DNA from 2 places in the Faecalibacterium sp. genome. Region 2 is predicted to be linked to the other one. Evidence: riboswitches for the same ligand, from Rfam matches in the RefSeq annotation. Region 2 holds a riboswitch; the other holds the start of a gene.
What was found. A riboswitch is a leader RNA that binds a small molecule or an ion and turns the genes downstream of it on or off. The one in region 2 is predicted to bind thiamine pyrophosphate.
Positions count from the first base shown of each region.

Region 1: it holds a riboswitch for thiamine pyrophosphate, as region 2 does, so the genes downstream of both, ACT8X9_RS02540 (Ykof family thiamine-binding protein) here and thiT (energy-coupled thiamine transporter ThiT) in region 2, are expected to answer to the same signal.

Region 1 is NZ_DAWCVJ010000007.1:45,187-48,581, reverse strand. Features, by position in the region: gene ACT8X9_RS02550 (AAC(3) family N-acetyltransferase) at 1-365, shown strand, start outside; gene ACT8X9_RS02545 (TraX family protein) at 402-1,172, shown strand; TPP riboswitch at 1,303-1,401, shown strand; gene ACT8X9_RS02540 (Ykof family thiamine-binding protein) at 1,496-2,140, shown strand; gene ACT8X9_RS02535 (ECF transporter S component) at 2,142-2,741, shown strand; gene ACT8X9_RS02530 (ABC transporter ATP-binding protein) at 2,745-3,395, shown strand, end outside.
Region 2 is NZ_DAWCVJ010000028.1:25,208-28,602, forward strand. Features, by position in the region: gene ACT8X9_RS06420 (GDSL-type esterase/lipase family protein) at 1-112, shown strand, start outside; tRNA gene ACT8X9_RS06425 (tRNA-Ala) at 309-384, opposite strand; gene thiT (energy-coupled thiamine transporter ThiT) at 524-1,096, opposite strand; TPP riboswitch at 1,182-1,282, opposite strand; gene ACT8X9_RS06435 (sporulation transcriptional regulator SpoIIID) at 1,391-1,642, shown strand; gene sigG (RNA polymerase sporulation sigma factor SigG) at 1,678-2,445, opposite strand; gene ACT8X9_RS06445 (sigma-70 family RNA polymerase sigma factor) at 2,558-3,277, opposite strand; partial or broken gene ACT8X9_RS06450 (sigma-E processing peptidase SpoIIGA) at 3,285-3,395, opposite strand, start outside.

The DNA.
Region 1 (3,395 bases), on a different contig from region 2:
ATGCCCGGAACACCTTCCTTCACAGCGTGGAGGAGGTGCTGAACGTCCCCAACCGGCTTACCGACAAGCCCTTGCAGCTCACTGTGGTGGATGAAGCCGGGGCAGAGCACGCCGTTTATATGCGCCGCCACTACAATGCGCAGCAGCCCCACATCTCGGAGGATTTCGTCAAGCTGGAGCAGGCGTATCTGGACTGTGGCGCAGCGAAAAACACAAAATTTGGCGACGCGGCGTGCATCTTGTGCGACGCGAACGAGCTTTTCCGAGTGACACGGCACGTCCTTGCCCCTGCCCCGGAGGCGTTTATCACCGAGCCGGTGATCCCGGCGCAGCGCTGGAAGGAGCTGTGCACGGAAACACGATAAGAGACAGGATCCCGACAAGAGAAAGAGGAGAACAGAATGCAGACATACAGCCGCAGACCTTCTGCTGTCAGCCGCTTTGAGCTTAGCGCAGCAGCACTTCATATCATTGCCATGGCATTGATGCTGATGGATCACCTCTGGGCGACCCTTCTGCCGGCGCAGGACTGGCTGACCTGTGCCGGGCGGCTGGCGTTTCCCATCTTTGCATTTATGGCGGTAGAAGGCTACTTTTACACCCGAAACCTGAAGCGTTATGCCCTGCGGCTGCTGCTGTTTGCACTGCTTTCGGAAGTGCCCTTTGACCTGATGTATGGCGGGACATGGTTCTACCCGGTGCACCAGAACGTGATCTGGACGCTGCTGCTGGGGCTTTTGGGTGTGCATCTGATGGAAACGGTGCGCAAAAAGCAAAAGCTCTGGGTCTCACTGCCGGTGTGTGCCGTAGTAGTGGCAGCGGGAGCGCTGCTGGGAACGCTGGGTATGACGGATTACTACGGCGCTGGCGTGCTGACGGTGTTCGCCTTCTACCTCTTCCGGGGCCGGAAATGGTGGTGCCTGCTGGGACAGGCGTTGACCCTGTACTGGATCAATGTGGAGCTTCTGGGCGGGTTGATGTACCCCATCCGGCTGTTCGGCATGGAGTTTGAGCTTTGCCAGCAGGGGTTTGCGCTGCTGGCGCTGGTGCCCATCTGGCTGTATCGCGGGCGGCAGGGCTGCCACAGCAAACCATTCCAGTATGCCTGCTATGCCTTTTACCCTGTGCACATGCTGGTGCTTGTGCTGGCGCTGAATTTCGTGAACCGATAGACATCGCCAGAAGCCCATGAACGTCTCCATGATCACAGTGGAAGCCGCCACCCTTCATCAAAGTGCAACAAATATTTGACATTTCTGCACGGCTGCGGTATGCTATGCAGTGGCAATAAAAAGAGAATCATCAGAATGCTGGAGGGGCCTTATGCTGAGAGGGTTCACACCCGACTCCCTGCACCTGATCCGGATAATACCGGCGTAGGAAATGCATTTCTGCTGCTTGATACAGTGGGCCGTTGGACTCGCTGGCAAGGGGGATGCTTTCCGGACGAAAAGCATCCCTTTTATTTTGCACAAACAAAAAAGAAGGAAAGACTATGAAAACTGAAAACTGCTGTACCGGCTGCAACCGTCCGGACCTGCCCTGGGCAGGCCGTGGCACGGAACTGCCCATTGCAGGCTGCCGCTTTACCCTGTACCCGATGTCGGATAAATACATCGAGATCATTCTGGGCGCGCTGGAAAAGACGGACACCTCCGCCGTGTGGAGCGAGACGGATGCCCTTTCGACGGTCTACCGCGGCAAGCTGCCCTATGTGGCAGACGCTGTACAGGCCCTGTTCCTGAACGCTTACCGCCCCGGCGTCCACATGGCGCTGGAAGGACAGTTCTCCAAGGGCTGCCCGGGGGACGTGTCCGGGGATACGGTGCTGAATCGTGAGGGCGAAGCCCCCAATGCAGAGCTGGTGAAGGACATCCACTTCCCGGTCCACTGCAAGCTGGCTCTGTATCCGCTGGGCGATGCCCAGTATATCGACGAGATCGCCAAGGTGTGGTATATGGCACAGGAGGAGGGCCTGAACCCCAAGACCATTCACTACGCTACCCGCATTGACGGCGACGTGCAGGATGTGTTCACCTACCTGACCCATGTGTGTGAGCGGATGGAGAATGCCCCGGCAGTCCACCACTATGTCCTGCACTTTACCATGAACTGCAACAGCCCGACGGAGGAAAACTAAAATGAATACGAAGAATTGGAAACTGAAAGATGTTCTGTTGATCGCCATCAGCGCCGTGTTGTTTGGCGTGGTCTACCTTGGCTGCACCTACATCGGCGGCGTCCTGTACGGGATGCTGACCCCGTTCGGCATGGCCTCTCTGGGCTATGAGCCGTTCTACGGCATCTACTTCATGGCAGGTGCATTCGGCATCTATGTCATGCGCAAACCCGGCACCGGCCTCATCGCGGAGCTGCTGGCGGCTGTGCTGGAGTGCCTGTACGGCAACTATTTCGGACCCATCATCATCCTGTCCGGTCTGGTACAGGGCCTTGGCTTTGAGCTTATCATTGCGCTGAAACGCTACAAAAAGTTTGACCGGATGACCATGATCCAAGGCGCAGTCATCTGCTCTGTCCTCACCCTGATCTACAACCTGTTCATCAGCGGCTACAGCAAGATCGCGGTTCCCGTGCTGGCCATCATGCTGGTGGTGCGGATCATCAGCGCCATCGTCTTTGATGGCTTCATCACCCCGATGCTGGCCGATGGCCTCGTCAAGGCAGGCGTCCTGAAGGGCTATGCTGTGGCACAGGGGCAGGACATGGATCTGGAGGACTAAGGAATGTCGGCTGATCTCGCGCTGGAGCTGGAAGATGTCGTGTTCCGCTATCAGGAAAAAGGCAGGCGCAACATTCTGGATCATACCAGCCTGACCATTCCGGCTGGGACGCTTACAGTCCTGATGGGCGGCAGCGGCTGCGGAAAAAGCACGCTGGCTGCGGTGGCCGCAGGACTCTACCCTGAGAACGGCGGCTTTTTGGAAAGCGGCATCATCCGGCTGTACGGGCAGGATCTAAAGACACTGGATCCCCAGAAGCGCGCCGCCTACCTGACGGTGCTGTTCCAGAATCCCGACTTGCAGTTCTGCATGAATACCCTGCGGGAGGAGATGCGCTTCTGTCTGGAAAACATCTGTATCCCTGCCGGGAAGATGGATGAACGAATCGAACAGGCCGCCGCAGAGCTTGGCATCGTGCCGCTGCTGGATCAGCCCCTTTCGACCCTGTCCGGCGGCGAAAAACAGAAAGCGGCCCTCTCCTGCCTCTATGTCATGGAGAGCCGCTGCATCCTGCTGGACGAAAGCTTTGCAAATCTGGACCACGAGGCGGCGATCCAGCTGCTGGAGATGCTGCTCAGAATGAAAGCCTCCGGCCGGACCATTCTGGCCATTGACCATAGGGCAGACCTCTGGCTGGAGGCTGCGGATGAGATC
Region 2 (3,395 bases):
GCTGGCCGACGAGAATGGCGACCTGATCGCCGAATACGCCCAGCCGGACGGCTACCATCTGCTGCCCGCCGGGTATGACGCATGGGTGGAGTATCTCTGCACCCACACCTGACCGAACCATAAACATAAATGAGAGATGCTGCCCCCAGAGCTTTCCGAGGCTTTGCTTTTGCCCGGTCTGCTCCGGGGCAGCATCTCTTTTTTGGGGGTGTCACTGGGCCGAAAACGGTGCAGGCGAAGCAATGCAGCCCCCATCGGCCTCAGCAAAAAGAAAAGCACCGTACTTCCTGCGAAGTACAGTGCTTTTTTGGTGGAGAATAGCGGGATCGAACCGCTGACCTCTTGCATGCCATGCAAGCGCTCTCCCAGCTGAGCTAATCCCCCAGAGCTGGTGTGTCGTCCCTGACGACGTGGTTTATTATACCAGTCAAAAGAGCAGTTGTCAACATCTTTTTTCAAAATCGTGCAAAAAAATCCCGCCGGGGCTTTTCAGTCCCCGGCGGGACTCTTATTCTGGTATCATTCAGGCCTTAGCATACTGGCGGTCGAAGATCTGGGGAGCCGCCTTGATGAGCAGCACAGCACCCACCACGGTCAGGAGAGTCTCCGGCAGCATATAGCTGGCATTGTATCCGAGGCTGTAGGTCCATGCGCTCAGGCCCTCATTCAGGTTGCCCCAGACGAGGACGCCGGACAAAAAGCTGCACATAAAGCGCAGGAAGCCTGCAACAGCCGTACCGACGGCCACGCCGACCATCCGGTTCTTGAAGGGGCGGGCAAAGAACTCCGCCGTGCCCAGAGCCATGAACGCCACCAGATAGTCCAGCAGGATCTCGCCGAGGAAATAGAGGAAAGTGGGCGTCGGGGGTGCCCAGAAGCCCAGAAGCATCTGCAGGCAGCCGTTCACCAGACCGGTGAACAGCCCCCACTTGACGCCGTGGCGGAAGGAGACGAGCACAAAGGGCAGCATACTCAGCAGAGTGACGCTGCCGCCATTGGGCATGGTGAAAATTTTGATGTTGGACAGCACGGTGCCGATGGCGATCATCAGCGCGCACTCCACCAGCACCCGGGTCTTGGAGTAAGATTTCGACATAAGGATTCCTCTTCTCATAACAATAGTACACAAAAACAAAATGCGCCTGCTTTTCTGGCAGGCGCACGGGCTGTTTGTGAAAATCGGGACCTTTCCGCAAACTACCTACGCCGGCATTACCCGGATCAGGTTCAAGGGTCTCTGCCTACAGCAGATCTCAGCCTCACGGCGCCCCTGTTTTCATGTCCGCTTTCAGTATAGCCGCTCTGCGTCAAAAGTCAAGCCCCCGGCAGCATATCGGGCCAGCCGGATACATATTCTGGAACAAGCACATTTTGGCGGGAGGGAGCAGTCATGAAAGGTGATCCGGAACAGCGGGCGCTGCTGCTGGGAGAGTACATCGTGGAGCATGGAGCCACCGTGCGGGCGGCGGCGCGGGCCTTCGGATGCAGCAAATCCACCGTCCACAAGGATGTGTCGGTGCGGCTGCGGACGGTAGGGCCGGAGCTGTTCCGGCAGGTGCAGATGGTGTTGGCCCGGAACAAAGCCGAGCGCCACCTGCGGGGCGGCGCGGCCACCCGGGAGAAGTACCACAAGCCCCGATAACAAGAGCGGCGGTGCGCTGTGTACCGCCGCTTTTGTCATGTCTGCTGATGGAACTGCTCCAGTGCCGCCTTTTCCAGACGGCTCACCTGCGCCTGACTGATGCCGATCTCCTGCGCCACCTCCATCTGCGTCTTACCCTTGAGATACCGCAGCTCCATGATGCGCTTCTCCCGCGGGGTGAGGCCCGCCACAGTCTGGCGGAACTGCAGCCCGCTGATCCAGCTGTCCTCGCCGTCGGGGTCGCGCACCTGATCGATGACGTAGACGGCATCCCCGCCGTCGGCGTAGACCGGCTCCTCGAGGCTCAACGGCTCCACCACCGATTCCAGCGCCGCCGACACCTCCCGGCGGGGCAGGCCGGTCTTCTGGGCGATTTCCTCCACGGTCGGCTCACGGCCCAGCTGCTTTTCCAGCTCCTCGCGGGACTGCATGGCCCGGTAGGCCGTGTCCCGGAGGCTGCGGCTCACCCGCAGGGCGTTGTTGTCCCGCAGGAATCGCCGTATCTCGCCGATGATCATCGGCACACCGTAGGTGGAGAACCGCACCTGCTGGGCCGGGTCGAAGTTGTCGATGGCCTTGATGAGGCCGATGCACCCCACCTGAAAGAGGTCGTCCATGTTCTCGCCCCGCTGCGAAAAGCGCTGCACGACGCTGAGCACCAGCCGCAGGTTGCCCTCGATCATGCTTTGACGAGCCGCCTTGTCCCCTGCCCGCGCCCGGGTGAGCAGGTCGCGCTTCTCCTGCTCGGACAGGATCGGCAGCTCGGCGGTGTTCACACCGCACAGTTCCACCTTGTTGTACATCCTCTCTAGCCTCCGGTGTCTTAGTTTCACCGGAAGTATGGCCGCAGGGGCGGGGCGGCATTCATTCCAAATTCAGGGGCACCTTTTGGCTGTCCCAAAGGGAGAGGCCCTCTCAATCTCCTAATTGCTCCCTCAGCTGCCGTATGATGCGCTTTTCCAGCCGGGAGATGTAGCTCTGGCTGATGCCGATGGCATCGGCCACCTCCTTCTGGGTCCGCTCCACGCCGTCCAGCAGGCCAAAGCGCAGCTCCATGATCTGCCGCTCCCGGGGCGAGAGCTGCTCCACCGAGCGTCGGAGGCTGGCCCGCTCGGCGTCCTGCTCAAGGCGCTGGCCCACCTGATTTTCCTCGCTGCTCAGCACGTCCGACAGCAGCAGCTCGTTGCCGTCGCCGTCGATGTTCAGCGGCTCGTCGATGCTGGCCTCCTGCCGACGGTTGGAGCTTTTGCGCAGGTACATCAGGATTTCGTTGCCGATGCAGCGGCTGGCGTAGGTGGCCAGCTTGATGCTCCGCTCCGGGGTGAAGGTGTTCACGGCCTTGATAAGGCCGATCGTCCCGATGGACACCATATCCTCCGAGGGGACGCCGCTGCCCTCATACTTCTTGGCAAGGTAGACCACCAGCCGCAGATTGTGGGTGATCAGCGCATCCCGGGCGGCGGGGTCGCCGTCGGCCATCCGGGCCAGAAGGGCTTTTTCCTCCTCCGGGGTCAGGGGCGGGGGCAGGCCCGGCCCGCCGCTGAGGTAGTGCGCGCCGCCCGTCCAGCTGAGTCTGGCCCAAAGGCCCTGCAAAAACTTTACAAATCGTTGAAACACAGACAGATTTCCTCCCATCGTATCCTCATTTCCCCAACAGCGACGCCGTCTCTGCGCTGACGAGGGCCGTCCAGCCGCCCTGCGGGGGCGGCGTATCGCAGAAGGCCGCATAGATGCCCTCCTGTGCCCTGCCGCC